One region of the Rhizobium sp. 62_C5_N11_2 genome, then DNA from elsewhere that is predicted to be linked to it. Evidence: riboswitches for the same ligand, from Rfam matches in the RefSeq annotation. Region 1 holds a riboswitch; each other region holds the start of a gene.
What was found. Region 1 has a riboswitch for cobalamin ahead of cobU (bifunctional adenosylcobinamide kinase/adenosylcobinamide-phosphate guanylyltransferase). Riboswitches for the same ligand answer to the same signal wherever they lie in the genome.

Region 1 (4,879 bases):
CAGCCGTATAGCGCACCCGGCCGGCATCGGCCTGGCTGGCGACGATGTTCGTCTCGACCAGCGCATCGTAGCGCGCCGCCGTCTTGAAGGAGACCGCCCGCGCCAGCACCCGGCCATCGACTTCAGGCAGTGCCACGTTCATGCCGAGATCGCGCGCCGACAAGCCCTGCGGAGAAGCCGCCCATGCCTCCTTCGACGAGGCCGACAGGATCGCCTGCAGCACGATCGCCTCATTCGCTTCCAGCACCGTCGGCTGCCGGTCCGCACCCGGTGCCGAGACCGCAAAGCCCGTCGTGTTGATGACAACGTCGGGTTTCAGCGCCGAAAACACGCTTTCGAGAATGCCGGTGGAGATGGGATCCTTGAGGCTATAGGCAAAGACCGGCAGCGGCCGGAGGCCGAGTGCGGCCAGCGCCTCGACAAGCGCTTCGATCGGCCCGGTCTCGCCGCTCTGCACCAGGGCGCGGTAGAAGCTGATGGCGACTGTAGGGGATTCAAATCCCTCCTCCGCTACCATCCCCGCACCCGAAGACATATCTAAAACGACCCGCCGCCACTCCTCGACCCCGATCAACCCCCGCCCCGGCCACCAAATACCTGCCTTCATCAAAGGCACAGCCGGTGCCGGCTTATCTGTGCCCGACAGCATCGCCCCGGCATAATCGAGAAACGCCCGCGCATTAGCATCGCCGCCCTCGATCAGATAGGCCCAGAGCGCGTTGAGATCGTCGAGATCAACATTGGAGAAAGGAACCAGCCCCGCATCTGGCCTGGCATCACCCGGCAAGACCGCAATCAGTGCACCGGCGCGAGCCGCAGCCGCATGCAGCGCTTCCAGCGCATAGTGGAAATAGCTGGCGCCGCCGAGCGCACGCACGATGATCAGCTTCGCATGCCGCGCGGTGCGCTCGACATAGGTATCGACCGACATCGGATGCTTGAGGCTCATCAGACTGGCGAGCCTCAGCGAAGGTGCTGTCCGGCGATCGCGATGGGCGGCTGCGATCGCGGCAAGCTCGCTGTCGGCCGCCGACAGGAACAGGATATCGCCCGGCGTCTGCCCAAGGTCGATTGCCTCCTCGCCGTCGCTGATCGTTCCCTGCTGGGCCAGAAGCAGATGCATCGGTCTATGCCAGCGCTTCGATCGCCGCCCTCACCGCGTCCTGGTCCATTTCGTGCAGGCCAATGACAACGAGGCGTGTGCCGCGCTTTTCTCCGGCTGCCCAGGCGCGGTCGAAATAATGGTCGATGCGGCTGCCGACGGCCTGGAGCTGCAAACGCATCGGCTTGCCTGAAACGTCGACGAAACCCTTGAGACGCAGCACGTCATGGGCTGATATGATGTCCTTCAGCGCTTCGACGAAACCGGCGGGATCGGCAATGGCTCCGAGATCGACGACAAAGCTGTCGAATTCGTCGTGATCGTGCGGCGCGCCATCCTCATGCTCCAGCTCGTGATGCGACTTGCGATTGGCGACATCGTCCTCCGTGCCGATGCCAAGGCCGAGCAAGATGCCGGCTGACACCTCGCCATTTCTCGCCTCGATCATCACGGGCTTGCGCACCGTGCGGGAGGCGACCTCGTCGCGCACCCTGATAAGGCCCGCGGCGTCGATCAAGTCGGTCTTGTTGAGCACGATGAGGTCGGCGCAGGTGAGCTGGTCCTCGAACAGCTCCTCGATCGGGCTTTCGTGATCGAGCGATTCATCCTCGGCACGGCGCGCATCGACGGCATCATGGTCGTCGGCGAAACGGCCGGCGGCAACGGCAGCACTATCGACCACCGTGATGACACCGTCGACGGTCACCTGGGTGCGAATGTCGGGCCAGTTGAAGGCGGCGACCAGCGGCTGCGGCAAAGCAAGGCCCGAGGTTTCGATGACGATATGGTCGGGCCGCTGTTCGCGTTCGAGCAGCTTCGTCATCGTCGGGATGAAGTCGTCCGCGACCGTGCAGCAGATGCAGCCATTGGTGAGCTCGATAATGTCGTCCTCAGTGCAATTCTCCGCACCGCAGCCCTTCAGCACGTCGCCGTCGACGCCGAGATCGCCGAATTCGTTGATAATCAGCGCAATCTTCTTGCCGCCGGCATTGGTCAGCAGGTTGCGGATCATCGTCGTTTTGCCGGCACCGAGGAAGCCGGTGATGACGGTTGCGGGAATCTTCTGCTGGTTCATGGACTTAACCCTTCATTTTCAGCGGCAGGCCTGCCGCGATGAAATAGACTTCGGCGGCCTTCGCCGCGATCGATTGGTGCAGCCGGCCGGCATGATCGCGAAAATCCCGCGCCATGCGATTATCCGGCACGATGCCGAGACCGACCTCGTTGGAAACGAAAACGAGCCGCGCCTTCGCGGCGGGCAGGAAATCGGCAAGTGCGGCAAATTCCACCGCCATCTCACGCTCCTCGATCATCAGATTGGTGACCCAGAGCGTCAGGCAATCGATCAGCACGATGCGCCCTTCGCCATCGATGTCGGTAAGCTTGCCGACAAGATCGAGCGGCTCCTCATGCGTCGTCCAGGACGGACCGCGATCGGCCTTGTGTTGCGTTATGCGCGCCTGCATCTCCTCGTCCCAGGCCCGCCCGGTGGCAAGGTAGTGGCGATCCAGATCGGTCGCGGTGACGAGGGATTCGGCGAACCTGGACTTGCCGGAGCGCGCGCCGCCGAGGATGAAGACAGTGTTGGAGGGGGCAGCCGTCATGCCGGCGTTGCCTTCTGAATAGATGCCGCGCAAGCCGCTACGGAAGACGCCGGCGGCTGTAAGGCCCCGCCAAATCGCGCCGCACCAGGCTGCGCTGAATTCAATCGTTCAGCCAAGACAACCTCCGTGCTGGCAACGGGCATAGTGCCCAGGTGTGGGCTTCGCGCCCGGCACGCATGGCAGGTCTCCTGGCTCGCGGTTATCGGCCGCGATCGGGGCAGACCGGAAACCGGTCGCCCTGATCGTGCCAGCGGATCATCCTCGCCTTCCCGGCTGCATCAGTGAAAAGGTGGACGATTCGTAGACTTGAGAGGCGTCCGACCCCGGTTGATCACCATGCATATCCAGTGGCTTTTCCGGCATGCCGCCCGTCCCGCCCGCCTGCACGATTGCAGGCTGCCGGCAGAAAGGGCTTAACGCCGGATGGAAGACCCTGACCGCTCTACAGTCGCGGGGTCGGCTGTGATGAAGGCGCCCGGCTTGGGTCCGCCGCGTCACATTCCCTTTTCATCCGGAAGGGCGTAACACCGATCCGGAACCATCCGTTATGTCGGGATGGTCGGGCGACCATCCGTTGAGGGATGGTTAGGCAAGCTCAGAGGTGAAGTCAACCGGCCTTGGCGACCGGGCAATGGCCGGCCAGAGGAAGCAACTCCGCCAACACGACTTACTCTACCTAAAATATCGTCATTTATCAGAGACTTACGTCATAAAAATTTGTCCCAGCCGCCGGCTTTTCGCCGCAATTGCGTCGCAAGCGGACTGCGCGACCATCTCCGCCCTTGACCGGGCCTCTCCCCGCCTAGTTGTCTAGCCATGCTTATGAAATTGGATCGGCGCCGTTTTCGTGCGCTGCGTGTTTTCTTCGATCCGGGACGCCTGCGGGCGCTGACCCGCCGTAGCGAGGTCGGTCTGTCGCTGGCGGGCGCCGTCGTCGGCATCATCTCGGGTCTCGCCGTCACCGGCATGAGTTACGTCTCCAACGAGCTGCATCAGCTGGTCTTCGGCATCGCCGACAGCGAGCGGCTGAGCTCGTCCGAGATCGAGAACAAGATGCTGCTGCTCACTGCCCCCGTCATTGGCGGCGCCCTGCTCGGCCTGTTGCTCCTAGTGCTGGCGAAACGACGCAAGAAGCCGATGGTCGACCCGATCGAGGCCAATGCGCTGCATGGCGGCCGCCTGTCCTTGACCGACAGCATCATCGTTGCCGTGCAGAACCTGATCTCCAACGGTTTCGGCGCCTCCGTCGGCCTGGAGGCCGGCTATACCCAGCTTGCCGCCGGCCTCGCCTCCAAATTCGGCCTGAAGCTGCAGCTTCGCCGCTCGGACCTGCGCACCCTCGTTGGCTGCGGCGCGGCGGGCGCCATCGCCGCCGCCTTCAACGCGCCGCTGACCGGCGCTTTCTATGCCTTCGAGCTGATCATCGGCACCTATACGATCGTGTCGCTGACGCCTGTCGTCGTCTCCGCCCTTGTCTCCACCCTGATCGCAAGGCTGCTTGCCGGCAGCGATTTCACCATCGATATCGGCAGCTTCGGCTCGGTCGTGCCAGCCGATTATATCCCGGCACTGCTGCTCGGTGCTTTCTGCGCCGGTGTCGGCATCCTGATCATGCAGGGCGTCGCCTTTGTCGAAGAGCTGGCGCGCAAGAGCTCGATCGCCCCACCCTTCCGCCCGGCACTCGGCGGCATCATCGTCGGGCTGTTGGCGATGATCTCACCGCAGGTGCTCTCGGCCGGCCACGGCGCGTTGCATCTGAACCTTTCCCGTGAGGTGGCGATCCCGACGCTGATCGGCCTCTTCCTCTTGAAATCCTTCGCCTCGGCGATCTCGATCGGCTCCGGCTTCAGGGGTGGGCTGTTCTTCGCCTCGCTGTTCATGGGCGCCCTGCTCGGCAAGCTCTTCGCCTATTGCGGCCCCTATTTTGCCGATGCGACGCTGACGCCCGTCATCTATGCCGTGGTCGGCATGAGTTCGCTCGCCGTCGCCGTCATCGGCGGGCCGCTGACCATGACGTTCCTGGCGCTCGAAATCACCGGCGATTTCCTGATCACGGCACTGGTGCTCGCCGCCGTCATCACCTCCTCGCTCGTCGTCCGCTCGACCTTCGGTTACTCCTTCGCCACATGGCGCTTTCATCTTCGCGGCGAAAGCATTCGCAGCGCCCATGATG
Region 2 (4,879 bases), 210 kb from region 1:
GATCGGCGACAGGTGCAGAGAAATACCAAACGCCTATTCTTGCGTTCGGCAATATACTTGTGAGATTGTATCGATATACGTGCGATAATGCCTGGAGCGGCAGCGCGGGGGCTTCGATGACATCCGTGAGGGTCAATGAGCTGATATCGGTGGCGGAGCAGCCCGACGCCGCAGGTTTTGCCGCCTTCGCGGCTGATGGTTTTGCCGCCGTCATCAATGCCCGACCGGATGGCGAGGAGCCGGGGCAGCCGGGCAATACCGCGGAAAAGGCTTCCGCCGCCACCGCCGGGCTCGCCTACAGCTTCGTGCCGGTGAAGGGAACCGAGATCACCGAGGCCGATATCCGTGCCTTCCAGGCAGCGATGGCCGAGGCCAAGGGACCGGTCGTCGCCCATTGCAAGAGCGGCACACGAGCGTTGACGCTCTATGCACTGGGCGAGGTGCTCGACGGGCGGATGAAGCCCGGAGATGTCGAGGCCTTCGGTCAAAACCTCGGCTTCGATCTTGCCGGCGCGCGCCGCTTTCTGGAAAAGCGGGCAGGGCAGGCGGCTCATGTGAAGGCCTTCTTCGAGCCCCGCACCTGCAGTGTACAATATGTCGTTTCCGACCCGGCGACGAAACGCTGCGCCATCATCGACCCGGTCCTCGATTTCGACGAGATGTCGGGGGCGACGGGAACGGCCAACGCCGACGCCATCCTCGCTCATATCAAAAGTGAGGGGCTGACGGTCGAGTGGATCCTCGACACGCATCCGCATGCCGATCATTTCTCCGCCGCGGATTATCTGCATGAGAAGACCGGCGCGCCGACGGCGATCGGCGCCCATGTCACCGACGTGCAGATGCTCTGGAAGGAGATCTACAACTGGCCGGCGCTTAAAGCCGACGGCTCGCAATGGGACCGGCTGTTTGCCGATGGCGACGCCTTCGAGATCGGTGCGCTTAAAGCCCGCGTGATGTTTTCGCCCGGGCACACACTCGCCTCAGTGACCTATGTAGTCGGCGACGCCGCCTTCGTGCACGACACAGTGTTCACGCCGGATTCCGGCACGGCGCGAACCGATTTTCCGGGCGGCAGCGCCAGTGCCCTCTGGCACTCGATCCAGGCCATCCTATTGCTGCCCGAGGAGACCCGGCTCTTTTCCGGCCACGACTACCAGCCCGGCGGCCGCCACCCCCGCTGGGAAAGCACGGTGACCGCCCAGAAAAGCGCCAATCCTCATATCGCAGGCATCGACCAGGCCGGCTTCGTTGCGCTGCGCCAGGCGCGCGACCGCACGCTGCCGAAGCCGAAGCTGATGTTGCATGCGCTGCAGGTCAATATCCGCGGCGGGCGGTTGCCCGAGCCGGAGGAGAACGGCCGGCGGTATTTGAAGATACCGCTGGATGCGTTGTAGGGGCGGAGTGAATAGGACGGCGACGGCGTCTGGACGATTGCGCCGCCGGACAAAGGGCTGAGTATCAGGAACGACCTTTGCCATCGAGCAATTCTGATACTGGAAGCGGCAGGTCTGGATGTGCACGACATAAATCGAGCAGATCTTCTCTTGCATCAGGGTAATCCTGAAGCGCTGCACGACGGTACCATTTGAAAGCCTCTGTCAGATTGATCTCGCAGCCCACGCCGTGCTCTTTCATTTGGGCTAGCCTGTATTGCGCACCGGCATGATCCTGGTTTGCGGCCTGGCCGTACCATCTCACGGCGTCTGTTGGATCGATATCGCAACCGTCGCCGTCCTCTCTCATCAAGCCCAATAAATACTGTGCGTCGGCATGGCCTTGACTGGCGCCTCTATCAAGCCACTCGACGCCTTCCGGCGCGCTCTGTGCAACGCCGTCCCCCATGAGATACAGGCCAGCCAGGAGGAATTGCGCATCGACATGACCTTGTTCGCCCGCTTTCCGAAGCCATCTCGCGCCTTCGGCTTTATCCCCGGTGACACCTTCACCTCGTGCGGTCATATGGCCTAATTCAAATTGTGCTTGTGCATCGCCTTGCTCGGCTGCTTGGCGAATTGCGTCTATCCTGGCTGCGGCGAGATCGGTGCTATCCGGATTGCTCATTGCTACATCAGACCTCGTTGAAATCGGTGGCGCCAAAGCTATGTCGGGGGCCCGCCTTCCGCAATCCGTCGTGACGCACGCCGACTGATGACCCGACGCCAGCGCCGCAGACGATAGCTTTTGCGCGAGGGTGCTCGCGAGTTTTGCTTCGAGGTCTCGCAATTTGCCGCGGTGGGCCGGCACGATCCTCCGCAATAATCATTGACGTTAGGCAGGTCTGCGACGTAACTGGGTTCGACGGTTCCCTGAAGATGACTCCAAGGGGATTAATAGGGAACACGGTGAGGACGACCCAGTAGGGACCGAGACCGTGGCTGCCCCCGCAACTGTAAGCGGATTGTCGATCATCTCAGGAGTGGCCAGCGACTGGCCATCTCTGAAGGGCCTATGGCCCTGCCACTGCGGATATCGCGGGAAGGCGGATGTAACGACGGATATCCGCAAGCCAGGAGACCTGCCGTCAATCACGATCCAATCAACCGGGCGGGGATGCCCGGACAAGGAACAGATATGATTGACCTGCTGAACCTTCGCCGAATTCCGGCATGCATCCGTCTCGATTGGGCCTCCTGCGGCTAGGGCACGCTTAAGCGTGCTTTCGGTCCGCGCACATGCGCGGAACGGCCGTGATTTTTTCCTTCATCGAGGTTTTCCATGCGCCAGATTCTCGCCGCCATGACATTTGCCTTCGGGCTCGCCGGCCTTGCGGCACCAAGCCTTGCCGCGACGCACTACCCCCTGACCGTCAGTAATTGCGGCCAGCAGGTGACTTTTCAGAAGGCGCCCGCCAGGATCGTTTCGATCGGCCAGGGTATGACCGAAATTCTTTTCTCGCTCGGCCTTGCCGACAAGATCGCCGGGACGGCCGTCTGGGTCGGTCCAGTCCTGCCGCAATATGCCGAGGCCAACAGCAAGATAAAGCGGCTTGCCGACAACGATCCGAGCTTCGAATCCGTCGTCGGGCAGGAGCCCGACCTGGTGGCGGCCGAGTTCGAATGGCATGTCGGCGCGCAGGGCTCCGTCGGCAAGCGGGAACAGTTCAAGGATCTCGGGATCAATACCTATCTCGCGCCGGCCGATTGCGTCGCCAAGGTCAACACAGATGGCGGCGACGGCGTGCGTGGGGAATTGTTCACGATGGACCTGATCTACCGGGAAATCGCCGAGCTCTCGGAGATTTTCGACGTGAAGGACCGCGGCGATGCGCTGATTTCGGCGCTGAAGAAGCGCGAGGCGGATGCTGTCGCGTCGATATCGGGCGCATCGGGCAAGAACCTGCCCGTCGTCTTCTGGTTCTCCAGCAAAGAGGTCAGCGGCGACGCCTTCATCGCCGGCAAGAACAGCGCGCCCGCCTATATCCTGAAGACGATCGGTGCGAAGAACGTCGTCACCACGGAAGAGGAATGGCCGCTGGTGGGTTGGGAAACCATCGCCCAGGCGAACCCTGCCGTCATCGTGCTCGCGACCATGGACCGCCGCCGTTATGCGGCTGACGATCCTAAGGTCAAGGTCGATTTTCTTGAGAACGACCCTGTGACCAAGGAGCTCGACGCGGTCAAAAACAAGCACTTCGTGATGATGGACGCGCAGTCGATGAACCCGACGATCCGCACGATCGATGGCATCGAGACATTGGCGAACGGCATCAAGTCCTTCGGCCTGGCGCAGTGAAGGCAATGTCGGTCAGGCAACAGGGATGGTGGGCGCTTGCCGCGCTCACCATTGCCGCACTTCTCCTGCTCGGGCTGATGATCAGCCTTGCCGTTTCCATCGGCGAGATCGCAATTCCCGTTGCGACCACGGCGGAGGCGGTCTCGAACCGGCTGTTCGGAACGAATTTCGAGATCAGCCGCATCCACCAGGGCATCGTCTGGGATTATCGTCTGAGCCGCGCGCTCGTCGCGGCCAGCGCCGGCGCATCGCTCTCGCTTTGCGGTGCGATCCTGCAGGCGCTGCTGCGCAATCCGCTGGCCGAACCCTATGTGCTCGGCATCTCCGCCGGCGCCTCGACGGGCGCCGTCTGCGTGATGATCCTCGGCTTCGGCTACGGTATTCTCGGCCTCTCGAGCGGCGCCTTCATCGGTGCGGTGATCGCCTTTCTGCTGGTCGGCTTCCTGGCAACGGGTGCGGGAGGAAGCGGCGAGCGCATCATCCTTTGCGGCGTCGCCGGTTCGCAGCTCTTCAATGCGCTGACCTCCTACATCGTGACGACATCGGCGAATGCCGAGCAGGCGCGCGGCATCCTGTTCTGGCTTTTGGGTTCGCTCAGTGGCGTGCGCTGGCCCGATGTCTATCTGTCGGTGCCGATCGCGCTTGCCGGCTTCATCATCTGCATGGCCCATGTGCGGGCGCTGGACGCCTTCGCTTTCGGCACGGATGCTGCCGCCTCGCTCGGCATTGCCGTACGCCGCGTCCAAATCGTGCTGTTCGGCATGACGGCGGCGATGACGGCAAGCGTCGTCAGCATGGTGGGTTCGATCGGCTTCGTTGGCCTCGTCATCCCTCACGCCGCCCGCTTCCTCGTCGGGCCGGGGCATGGGCGGCTGCTGCCGGCAACAGCGCTCGGCGGTGCGATTTACATGGTCGGCGCCGATATTGTTTCGCGCGTCATCATACCGCAGCAAATCCTGCCGATCGGCGTCGTCACCGCACTCTTCGGCGCGCCGGCCTTCGCCATCATCCTCTATCGCGTGCGAGGGAATGCATGAGCATCAGCGTCGACGAGGTAAGCTTTGCCGCCGGCGATACCGTCATCGTCAACGGCGTCAGCCTAACGGTGGAAAGGGGCAAGGTGTTCGGCCTGCTTGGGCCGAAC
Region 3 (4,879 bases), 150 kb from region 1:
TTGGTGGGGTCGGCATGGACGTCGCGGCCCTCACCGCGATGTCCCTAGCTCCGGCAGGGATCAGAGTTTGTCTAAAAACGCCAATAGCTTGTCGCCAGCCCTGAACCGGCCAGGCGATTGTCCATTATACGGATCGATCTTGGCTAGAGCGGCCTCCTTGATCCTGCTCTCATTGATCCTTTCACTTGGCAGCGCTTCGCGGTATAATTAGAGCGGGCTAAAATAGAAAATGGGACGGCCGTCAAAACAGAAAACCTTCCGTCTTTGGGCCGGGGATCAACTATGGGGGTCGAAAATGCTTAGCGGCTTTAGCAGGGCCTGCGCGCTAATCCTTTTGTCAGGGAACTTCGCTTTCGCCCAATCGGATCAGATAGAGCCAAACGCTGGAATGTGGAAGACGTGGGTAATCACGTCGGGCAAAGACTTCCGAGTCCCGCCCCCACCGGATACTTCTGCAACCGAGTTGGAGCAGGTCCGCGAACTTGTCGCAAAGAACGATGCGCAGGTCGCCGCCAAGATCACATTCTGGGACGCCGGTTCGCCCGGCTATCGATGGATTGACCTGGTCAACAACCGTCTTCTCGCAAACCAGACGATCCCCAATGCGCATCGCGTCTACACCTATTTGACGATGGCGGTCTACGACGCCACCATCGCGGCTTGGGAGTCGAAATACTTCTACAATCGCCCCCGCCCGAGCGAGGTGGATACGACACTGCCGACTGCGCTGCCTACGCCTCGGAGTCCCGCTTATCCATCCGAACACGCGGCCGCCGCCGCCGCCGCCGCGACCGTTCTTGCCTATTTCTTTCCCGACGAGGCGTCGTCGTTCCAGGCGATGGCCGAAGAAGCCGCACAGTCGCGTGTCCTTGCCGGTGTCCAGTTCCCAAGCGATTCATCCGCCGGCCTGGAACTGGGGCGACGCGTGGCAGAGCAAGTGATTGCGCGGGCAAAGGCCGACGGCTCCGATGCCGTCTGGACCGGCACCGTGCCGACCGGGCCGTGCATGTGGGTCGGAGACAAACCCGCCAATGCAACCATGCCAAACTGGAAGCCGATCCTGCTCGAGACAGCCGATGAATTCAGGCCACCGACTCCGCCCGACTGCAAGTCTGCGGCCGTGAAGGCCGAGACGGATGCAGTCCGCCAGTTTGAGCGAAAATTCCCCAACAGCTACAAGGCGTTCTACTGGCAAAGCCCATCCGGCCTGTTCACCGACTGGTATGACTATGCCAGCAAGTGGATGTTCGAGGACAAGACGGATTCGAACCCGCCGCGCGCCGCACGGGCTTACGCGATGCTCGCAACGGTCTACTACGACGCCTACATTGCAAGCAACGACGGGAAATACGCTTATTGGTACCTGCGGCCCAACATGCTTGACCCGAGCATCACTCCCCTGTTCGCAGTGCCGGCCCATCCCAGTTATCCGTCGAATCACTCCACGTTGTCGACTGCCCGATGCGAGGTGCTTGCCTATCTGTTCCCCGACCAGGCGGAGTTCATCCGAACGGTCGGCAAGGAAGCGGGCGATTCCCGCATCTGGGCCGGCATCCACTATGAAATGGACAACCGGGCCGGTGCCGCACTTGGCAAAGCAGTCGCCGGGAAATTCATCGAGCGGGCAAAAAAAGACGGGGCAGACTAGCGGAAGGGCCGCTAGCGCCTTTCTCCTGAAATGTCGCAATCCTAAGCGAGGGGTTCTCGGTGGAACGTTCCGTTCACTCAGCAGCCGACGTGCGAGGCAGCAACGTTTCTCAAACGATGCGGATGCGGCGCGTCACCTGGCCATTGCTTTCCCAGTATGTGTGCTTTTTGGCGATCAAGGGATCGTCCATCGCCGGTTGAATTTGCCCTGCGGTACTGATCGCGCGCGAGGTCACCGTGTGTTCTCCAGGCGAGGGATTTGGCCAATCCAGTGACCAAATCTTCCAGGCGTATTCGGCCTCCTCGCTGTGATCGATGACTGCCGGCATCCAGGGCCCTTGATCAATTTTCAGTTCGACCCGGTCGATCGGTGCACCCCAGGCTGCGCCGACGACCCGGTGACCCGAGTCGTTGCGCGTGACCTTGGCGGGCGCGGATTTCAGCAAGGCCCGGCCGACCGAGGTCTCGGCCCGCACGGTCTCGCCGTTGTGCTCTTCCTCCCGGATGGTGACATAGTCGCGGCCCATCAGCAGGCTCATGAAGCGGGTGTCGCGAACCTCGATGCCCTTCAGCCACTTGACGTTGGCAATCCCGTACCAGCCCGGAGTTATCAGCCGCAGCGGGAAACCGTTGGGGGCAGGCAGGGTCGCCCCGTTCATTTCGTAGCAGAGCAGATTGTCGGGGTTCATCGCGTCGGCGAGCGACATGCTGCGAGCGAAGTTCTGTTGCATCTTGATGTCGCGAATCGTGACCTCGCCTTTGTCGGTGCCGAAGAAGACGACCTCTAGGTGTTCAGTCCCCATCCATCATGGAAGACGAGTTCATCGAGCGGCAGCCGCTGCCGCCAGCCTTTGACGGACAGTTCCGGCTCGTCATAGAGCCGGTCGACGAAACCGGCACAGAGCCAGGCGACCACCTCGACATGCTGGGGTATGCCGAGAATGCTCTTCAGCTCGCCTTCATGAAAGATGCTGACCCAGCCGATCCCGACCCCTTCCGCCCGCGCCGCAAGCCAGAGATTCTGGATGGCGCAAACTGTGGAATAGCTATCCATCCTGGGATTGTGCGTGCGCCCCAGCACGACGCTGCCGCTGCGGGTAGGATCGCAGGTCACGCATATGCCGAGCGGCGCCTCGACAATGCCTTCAAGCTTGAGCGAGCGGTAGACCTGCCGCCGTTCGCCTTCGAACATCAGCGCCGCCTCCTCGTTGGCCCTCGCAAAAGCATCCCGGACGCGCGCCCGCACGGTTGCGCTTTTCACCAGAATGAAATTCCACGGCTGCATGAAGCCGACGGAGGGTGCATGATGGGCTGCCGTCAGCAGCCGCTGCACAAGATCATCCGGCAAGGGATCGGGCAGGAACTGGCTGCGAACGTCGCGTCGCGTCATGATCGCATGATAGACGGCCTCGCGTTCGGCCAAGGAAAAACCGGACGCCGCTGAAAGGGCATCCTCATCAAAGGGTCGCATCGTCAAATCCCCAACAACGCAACCGCCCCGCCGTCCGCGCGGATCGGTCTATCTAGCCAGGCCGGTCTTCTGACTCGGCGTCATCCGTCTGCCGCAGCCTTCCCGGCGAGAAGCCAGTGGCGTGATGAAGCGGCAAGCGTCGGCCTTACAGCGTTGGGCACGTTCCGGCTTTGCACCGGATTCCCGATTCTCCCGCCTGGACGGCGGGCACCTGACAGCGCATCTATTTCAGGAAAGCGCGGCGGCGGCAAGCCGGCCCTCATACCGCCGACACGTTGCATGCGACATCGACTTCATGGACAGAGGCGCATCGCTGCCTTAGAAACAAACCGATCCTGACCGACGCCCATGGCGCCGCACTTTTTCTCTTTGCACTTTGGTTGCCCGTGCCCCGCCTCACGCCCATGATCCTTGCGGTCGCCCTGTTCATGGAACAGATGGATTCGACCGTGATCGCCACCAGCCTACCGGCGATCGCAGCCGATATCGGCACCTCGCCGATCGCGCTGAAGCTCGCCGTTACCAGCTATCTCGTGGCGCTGGCGATCTTCATCCCGATCAGCGGCTGGATGTCCGATCGTTTCGGCGCACGCAACATCTTCCGCATGGCGATCTTCGTTTTCATGATCGGCTCGATCGCCTGCGCCTTTTCCAATTCGATCACGGCCTTCGTCATCTCACGCCTGATCCAGGGCGCCGGCGGCTCGATGATGACGCCGGTCAGCCGCCTGCTGCTGGTCCGGGGAACGCCGCGTCACGAACTCGTCGATGCCATGGCCTGGCTCACCATTCCAGCGTTGATCGGTCCGATCATGGGTCCGCCGATCGGCGGCTTCCTCACAACCTACCTCACCTGGCACTGGATCTTCTGGATCAACGTCCCGATCGGCGTGCTCGGCATCATCCTCGTCACCCGTTTCCTGCCGGCGGTTGAGCCACGCAGTCCCCGGCCGATGGATTTCCCCGGCTTCTTCCTTTGCGGCCTAGGCTTCTCCGGCTTCGTCTTCGGCCTGTCGGTGATCAGCCTGCCGGCCGTGCCCGTTGTCTACGGTTATGTCACGGTTGCGATCGGCATCCTTGCCGGCCTCCTCTACCTCCTGCATGCGCGCCGCGTGCCCTATCCGCTTCTCGATCCGAAGATGTTCCGCTACCCGATGTTTCGGGCGGCGATCCTCGGCGCCTCGAATTTCCGCATGGGACTTGGCGCCCTGCCTTTCCTGATGCCGCTGATGCTCCAGCTCGGCTTCGGCCTGACGCCGCTGCAATCGGGCTCGGTCACCTTCGTCAGCGCGCTCGGCTCCATGGGCTCGAAATTCGCCGCCTCGCGCACCTTCAATGCCTTCGGCTTCCGCACGGTGATCTCCCTCACCACCTTGCTGGCGGCGATCTTCCTCGGCATCAACGGCCTGTTCACCGCCGAAACGCCACTGTTCCTGATCATGGCCTGCCTGCTGATCGGCGGCCTGTTCCGCTCCATGGCTTTCTCGGGCGTCAACGCCATGGCCTTCGGCGATGTCGATGGTGCCGACAGCAGCCAGGCAACCGCAATCAATGCCGTTGCCCAGCGTATCTCCATGGCGATGGGTGTGGCGATCGCCGGCGGCATCCTCGAAATTTCCAGCAGCTTTCACGACGGCAGGCTGCTGGTCTCGGATTTCCACATCGCCTTCTTCAGCGTCTCGGCGATTTCGGCGCTGGCCTGCATCACCTTCCTGCGCCTGCCCCACGATGCTGGCGCTGAACTGACGGCGCACGGCCGCA
Region 4 (4,879 bases), 1.5 Mb from region 1:
GGTCATGAACGGCGCCGGATAATAGACGCGGCCGATCTTACCTTCCTTGCGGATTTCGATCTTCGAGACGATCGGATGGATCGAGGAGGTCGAGTGGTTGATATAGGAGATCGACCCCGTCGGCGGAACCGCCTGCAGGTTCTGGTTATAGAGGCCGGAGGCCATCACCGCCTTCTTCAACGTGGCCCAATCTTCCTGCGTCGGAATGTGAATGCCTGACGTCTCGAACAGCGCCCTGACCGTCTCCGTCGCCGGCTCCCAGAGCTGCTCTGTATATTTGTCGAAATAGTCGCCGGAGGCATATTTCGAATTCTCGAAGCCCTTGAAGCTCGTACCGCGTTCGACCGCCAAAAGGTTCGAGGCGCGGATTGCGTGATAGGTCACCGTATAGAAATAGATATTGGTGAAATCGACGCCTTCCTCGGAGCCGTAGAAGATACGCTCGCGGGCGAGATAACCGTGCATGTTCATCTGGCCGAGGCCGATCGCATGGCTCTCGTCATTGCCCTTCTCGATCGAGGGAACCGAGGAAATGTGACTCATGTCGGAAACGGCTGTCAGCGCCCGGATCGAGGTCTCGATCGTCTTGCCGAAATCTGCCGAATCCATTGCCGCCGCGATATTCAGCGAGCCGAGATTGCAGGAAATATCCTTGCCGAGATGTTTGTAGGAAAGGTCGTCATGATATTCGCTCGCCTCGCTGACCTGCAGGATTTCCGAGCATAGATTGCTCATCGAAATACGTCCGGCGATCGGGTTCGCCCGGTTCACCGTGTCCTCGAACATGATGTAGGGGTAGCCGCTCTCGAACTGGATTTCGGCAAGCACCTGGAAGAATTCGCGCGCCTTGATCTTCTTCTTCGAAATGCGGGCATCCGCCACCATCTCGCGATATTTTTCCGTCACCGAAATCTCGGTGAAAGGCACGCCATAGACGCGTTCCACGTCATAGGGCGAGAACAGATACATATCCTCATTGTTCTTGGCGAGTTCGAAGGTGATATCGGGCACGACGACGCCGAGTGACAGCGTCTTGATGCGGATTTTTTCGTCGGCATTTTCGCGCTTGGTGTCGAGGAAGCGCATGATATCGGGATGATGGGCATTGAGATAGACCGCACCCGCGCCCTGCCGCGCCCCGAGCTGGTTGGCATAGGAGAAACTGTCTTCGAGCAGCTTCATCACCGGGATGATACCCGAGGACTGGTTCTCGATATGCTTGATCGGCGCGCCTGCCTCGCGGATATTCGTCAGCGACAGCGCCACGCCGCCGCCGCGCTTCGACAATTGCAGCGCCGAATTGATCGACCGGCCGATCGATTCCATATTGTCCTCGACGCGCAGCAGGAAGCAGGAAACCAGTTCGCCGCGCTGCTTCTTGCCGGCATTGAGGAAGGTCGGCGTCGCCGGCTGGAAACGGCCGGAAATGATCTCGTCGACCATGTCGCGGGCAAGGGCCTCGTCGCCACGCGCCAAGGCCAGAGCCACCATGCAGATGCGGTCCTCATAGCGCTCGAGATAGCGCTTGCCGTCGAAGGTCTTCAGCGTATAGCTGGTGTAATATTTGAAGGCGCCGAGGAAGGTCGGGAAACGGAATTTCTTGGCATAGGCCTGGTCGAACAGATCCCGCACGAAATTGAAGGAATACTGGTCGAGAACCTCCTGCTCGTAATATCCCTCGGTCACGAGGTAATCGAGCTTTTCCCTCAGATTGTGGAAGAACACCGTGTTCTGGTTCACATGCTGGAGGAAATATTGCTTGGCCGCCAAACGATCCTTGTCGAGCTGAATCCGCCCCTCATCGTCATAGAGGTTCAGCATCGCGTTCAGCGCGTGATAGTCGAGGGTTTCGGCTGCTTTCGGCGGCCTCTCCCCGGCGGGCTGAGCAAAAATTTGATGCGGTTTTGCGCCCGCATCCCGCGTCAGGGTTGTTCCCGTGTCCAAAATCGTTCCATTCCGTGTTTGACCTTGGCGACGTCGTCGTCGGTGCCCATGAGCTCGAACCGGTAAAGGTACGGCACCTGGCATTTCTGCGAGACCACGTCGCCGGCGAGCCCGTATGTCTCGCCGAAATTGCTGTTGCCCGCGGCGATCACGCCGCGGATGTGTCCTCGGTTTTCCGCATCGTTGAGGAAACGGATCACCTGCTTGGGAACGGCACCCTTGCCGCCGTCGCCGCTATAGGTCGGCACGATCAGCACGAAGGGTTCGCGGATATGGAACGCGTCTGCGCCACCTGGCGGAATGCGCGCCGCGCGCAGACCGAGCTTGGCGACGAACCGATGGGTGTTCTCGGATCGGCTGGAATAATAGACGATCAGGCCCATCGCTTGTCCTCAGGTCAGGAGAGCGCGCTGATCATGTCGGGACGGAAGCCCGCCCAATGCTGCTCGCCGGCGATGACGACAGGCGCCTGCATGTAGCCGAGGCTGCGGACGCGATCGAGCGCTTCGGCATCCTGCGAGATATCGACGATGTCATAATCGACGCCCAGACGGTCGAGGGCGCGGTAGGTGGCAGTGCACTGGACGCAGGCAGGCTTGCTGTAGACGGTAATGGTCATGATATTCCTCGTGACGATGCGATTGGGCGCAGGACATCGATCGGAAATCTGTCGATATCCGTCGAAAAATTCTCTGATGATTTTGAGCTGTGCGGCTGTTTAGCCGCTGGGCGTACTCCGCCCTCTACCTCTAGCGGGTGGCGGCCTGAACTGAAATTCTGACATGACTTCACCCCGAAGTGGCTCATGAGGAGGTTCGGGCCTGCGAAACGCGATGCGGAGATTCCCCGCAGCCATGCAACGCGACCTTCCGGACACCCCGCCCGTGGACGTTTCGTTCGAGGCAGGTCTCCTGGCTCACGGGTCAAAGCGCCTGCCCAGCCTTCCCGGAGCATCATGCTCCAGTGACCTGAAATCGGACAGTTGCTCGCCGCTTACAGTTGCGGGGGCAGCCCCGGCATTGCCGCGCCATGATGGCGAAGCGCACCGAATTCCCGTCTTAGTCACCGATCCTCACGAATCGACGGAACCTCGAACACTAGATATGGTACGCGAATCGATCATGACGTCAACAAGTTGTTGTGGCGGCGCAACAATGGCGGCAACGAATCGCCGCGCCTGTGTATGATGTGGATAACGAAGCGTTAACGGAAAAGCGCTGTGGAGAACGCATCATAAAGAGAGCCGGCAGAAGCCGGCTCCTCAAACGACATTCATATTTTTATCCGAAGCAACCGCAGTGCATTGATCGTCACCAGCACGGTGGCGCCGGTATCGGCAAGAATCGCTGGCCAGAGCCCGGTGATCCCTATGATCGTCGTCACCAGAAACAGCGCCTTCAGCCCGAGTGCGATGGTGATATTCTGCAGGATGTTGCGCATCGTGCGTTTGGAAAGTTCGATCATCCGCGCCACGTCGCCAACGCGTCCGTGCAGCACGGCAGCATCCGCCGTCTCCAGCGCCACATCGGTGCCGCCGCCCATGGCGATGCCGATGTCGGCAGCGGCCAGCGCCGGAGCATCGTTGATGCCGTCGCCGACCTTGGCCACGATGAAGCCCTGGCGCTTCAATTCGCCAACGACCCGCTGCTTATCCTCTGGCATCATCTCGCCGCGCCAGTCGATGCCGAGCATGCCGGCAACGGCTGCTGCCGTCCGCTTGTTGTCGCCCGTCAACATCATCGCCTTGACGCCTGCTGATTTGAGGGCAGCGAGCCCGGCCTCGGCATCCTCACGCGGCTCGTCACGCATGGCGATCAGGCCGGCCGCAACACCGTTGACGAGCAGCACCGACACGCTCTTGCCCTCGTCGTTCAGCGCCGTGATGCGTGCATCCTGTTCCGCGCTGAGCGTCCCGCGCTCGCGGGCGGCAGGTGGCGACAGCAGATCCAGCGCCTCACCGCCGACTTTGCCGCTGACACCCTTGCCCGGCAGCGCTTCAAGCTCGAAGGCCGGCGGCACGGGAACGCCGTCCGTCTTGGCGCGGTTGAGGATCGCCAGCGCCAGCGGATGGCTGGAACCCTGCTCCAGCACCGCCGCGCGCGACAGCACCTGCGCCTCGCTCAGGCCAAAGGAAATGATGTCGGTCACCTGAGGCTTGCCTTCTGTCAGCGTGCCTGTCTTGTCGAAGGCGACCATCGTCACCTTGCCGAGCGTTTCCAACACCGCGCCGCCCTTCATCAGCAGCCCGCGCCGCGCACCGGATGAAAGCGAGGCGGCGATCGCCGCCGGCGTCGAGATGACGAGCGCGCAGGGGCAGCCGATCAAAAGGATCGCAAGGCCCTTATAGACCCATTCGCCCCACGGCCCAGCGAACAGCAACGGTGGAACGACCGCGACAAGCGCTGCGACCACGACGACGCCGGGCGTGTAATAGCGCGAGAACCGATCGATGAAGCGTTCGGTCGGCGCCTTCGATTCCTGAGCTTCCTCCACCAGCTTGACGACGCGGGCGATGGTATTGTCGGCGGCAGCCGCCGTGACGCGAACCCTGAGCACCGCATCGCCATTCACCGTGCCGGCAAAAACGACGGCATCGACGCCCTTGCGAACCGGCGTACTCTCGCCCGTCACCGGCGCCTCGTCGATCGCGCTCTCGCCTGAGATGATGATGCCGTCCGCCGAGATCCGGTCGCCAGGACGAACCATGATGATGGCGCCGACCGAAAGGCTTTCCGCCGGCACCTCCCGTGTCTGCCCATTGTCTTCGAGTAGCGCACTCTTCGGCACCAGGGCCGTCAGCGACTGGATGCTTTCGCGCGCCTTGCCCGCTGCCACCCCTTCCAGCAGCTCGCCAACGAGGAACAGGAACACGACAGTTGCCGCCTCTTCGCCGGCATTGATGATGACGGCGCCGACAGCGGCGATCGTCATCAGC

Region 2: it holds a riboswitch for cobalamin, as region 1 does, so the genes downstream of both, AB8B31_RS13115 (ABC transporter substrate-binding protein) here and cobU (bifunctional adenosylcobinamide kinase/adenosylcobinamide-phosphate guanylyltransferase) in region 1, are expected to answer to the same signal.
Region 3: it holds a riboswitch for cobalamin, as region 1 does, so the genes downstream of both, bluB (5,6-dimethylbenzimidazole synthase) here and cobU (bifunctional adenosylcobinamide kinase/adenosylcobinamide-phosphate guanylyltransferase) in region 1, are expected to answer to the same signal.
Region 4: it holds a riboswitch for cobalamin, as region 1 does, so the genes downstream of both, nrdH (glutaredoxin-like protein NrdH) here and cobU (bifunctional adenosylcobinamide kinase/adenosylcobinamide-phosphate guanylyltransferase) in region 1, are expected to answer to the same signal.

Annotation. Positions count from the first base shown of each region.
Region 1 is NZ_JBPWPW010000001.1:2,385,201-2,390,079, forward strand. It holds gene cobN (cobaltochelatase subunit CobN) at 1-1,123, opposite strand, end outside; gene cobW (cobalamin biosynthesis protein CobW) at 1,128-2,177, opposite strand; gene cobU (bifunctional adenosylcobinamide kinase/adenosylcobinamide-phosphate guanylyltransferase) at 2,182-2,706, opposite strand; cobalamin riboswitch at 2,868-3,264, opposite strand; gene AB8B31_RS12025 (chloride channel protein) at 3,523-4,879, shown strand, end outside.
Region 2 is NZ_JBPWPW010000001.1:2,592,774-2,597,652, reverse strand. It holds gene blh (bifunctional sulfur transferase/dioxygenase Blh) at 117-1,397, shown strand; gene AB8B31_RS13120 (tetratricopeptide repeat protein) at 1,462-2,064, opposite strand; cobalamin riboswitch at 2,286-2,540, shown strand; gene AB8B31_RS13115 (ABC transporter substrate-binding protein) at 2,719-3,735, shown strand; gene AB8B31_RS13110 (FecCD family ABC transporter permease) at 3,741-4,772, shown strand; gene AB8B31_RS13105 (ABC transporter ATP-binding protein) at 4,769-4,879, shown strand, end outside.
Region 3 is NZ_JBPWPW010000001.1:2,231,405-2,236,283, forward strand. It holds gene AB8B31_RS11255 (phosphatase PAP2 family protein) at 464-1,648, shown strand; partial or broken gene AB8B31_RS11260 (molybdopterin-dependent oxidoreductase) at 1,758-2,435, opposite strand; gene bluB (5,6-dimethylbenzimidazole synthase) at 2,432-3,118, opposite strand; cobalamin riboswitch at 3,161-3,348, opposite strand; gene AB8B31_RS11270 (MFS transporter) at 3,523-4,879, shown strand, end outside.
Region 4 is NZ_JBPWPW010000001.1:3,865,306-3,870,184, forward strand. It holds gene nrdE (class 1b ribonucleoside-diphosphate reductase subunit alpha) at 1-1,944, opposite strand, end outside; gene nrdI (class Ib ribonucleoside-diphosphate reductase assembly flavoprotein NrdI) at 1,923-2,327, opposite strand; gene nrdH (glutaredoxin-like protein NrdH) at 2,342-2,563, opposite strand; cobalamin riboswitch at 2,829-3,052, opposite strand; gene AB8B31_RS19100 (heavy metal translocating P-type ATPase) at 3,217-4,879, opposite strand, start outside.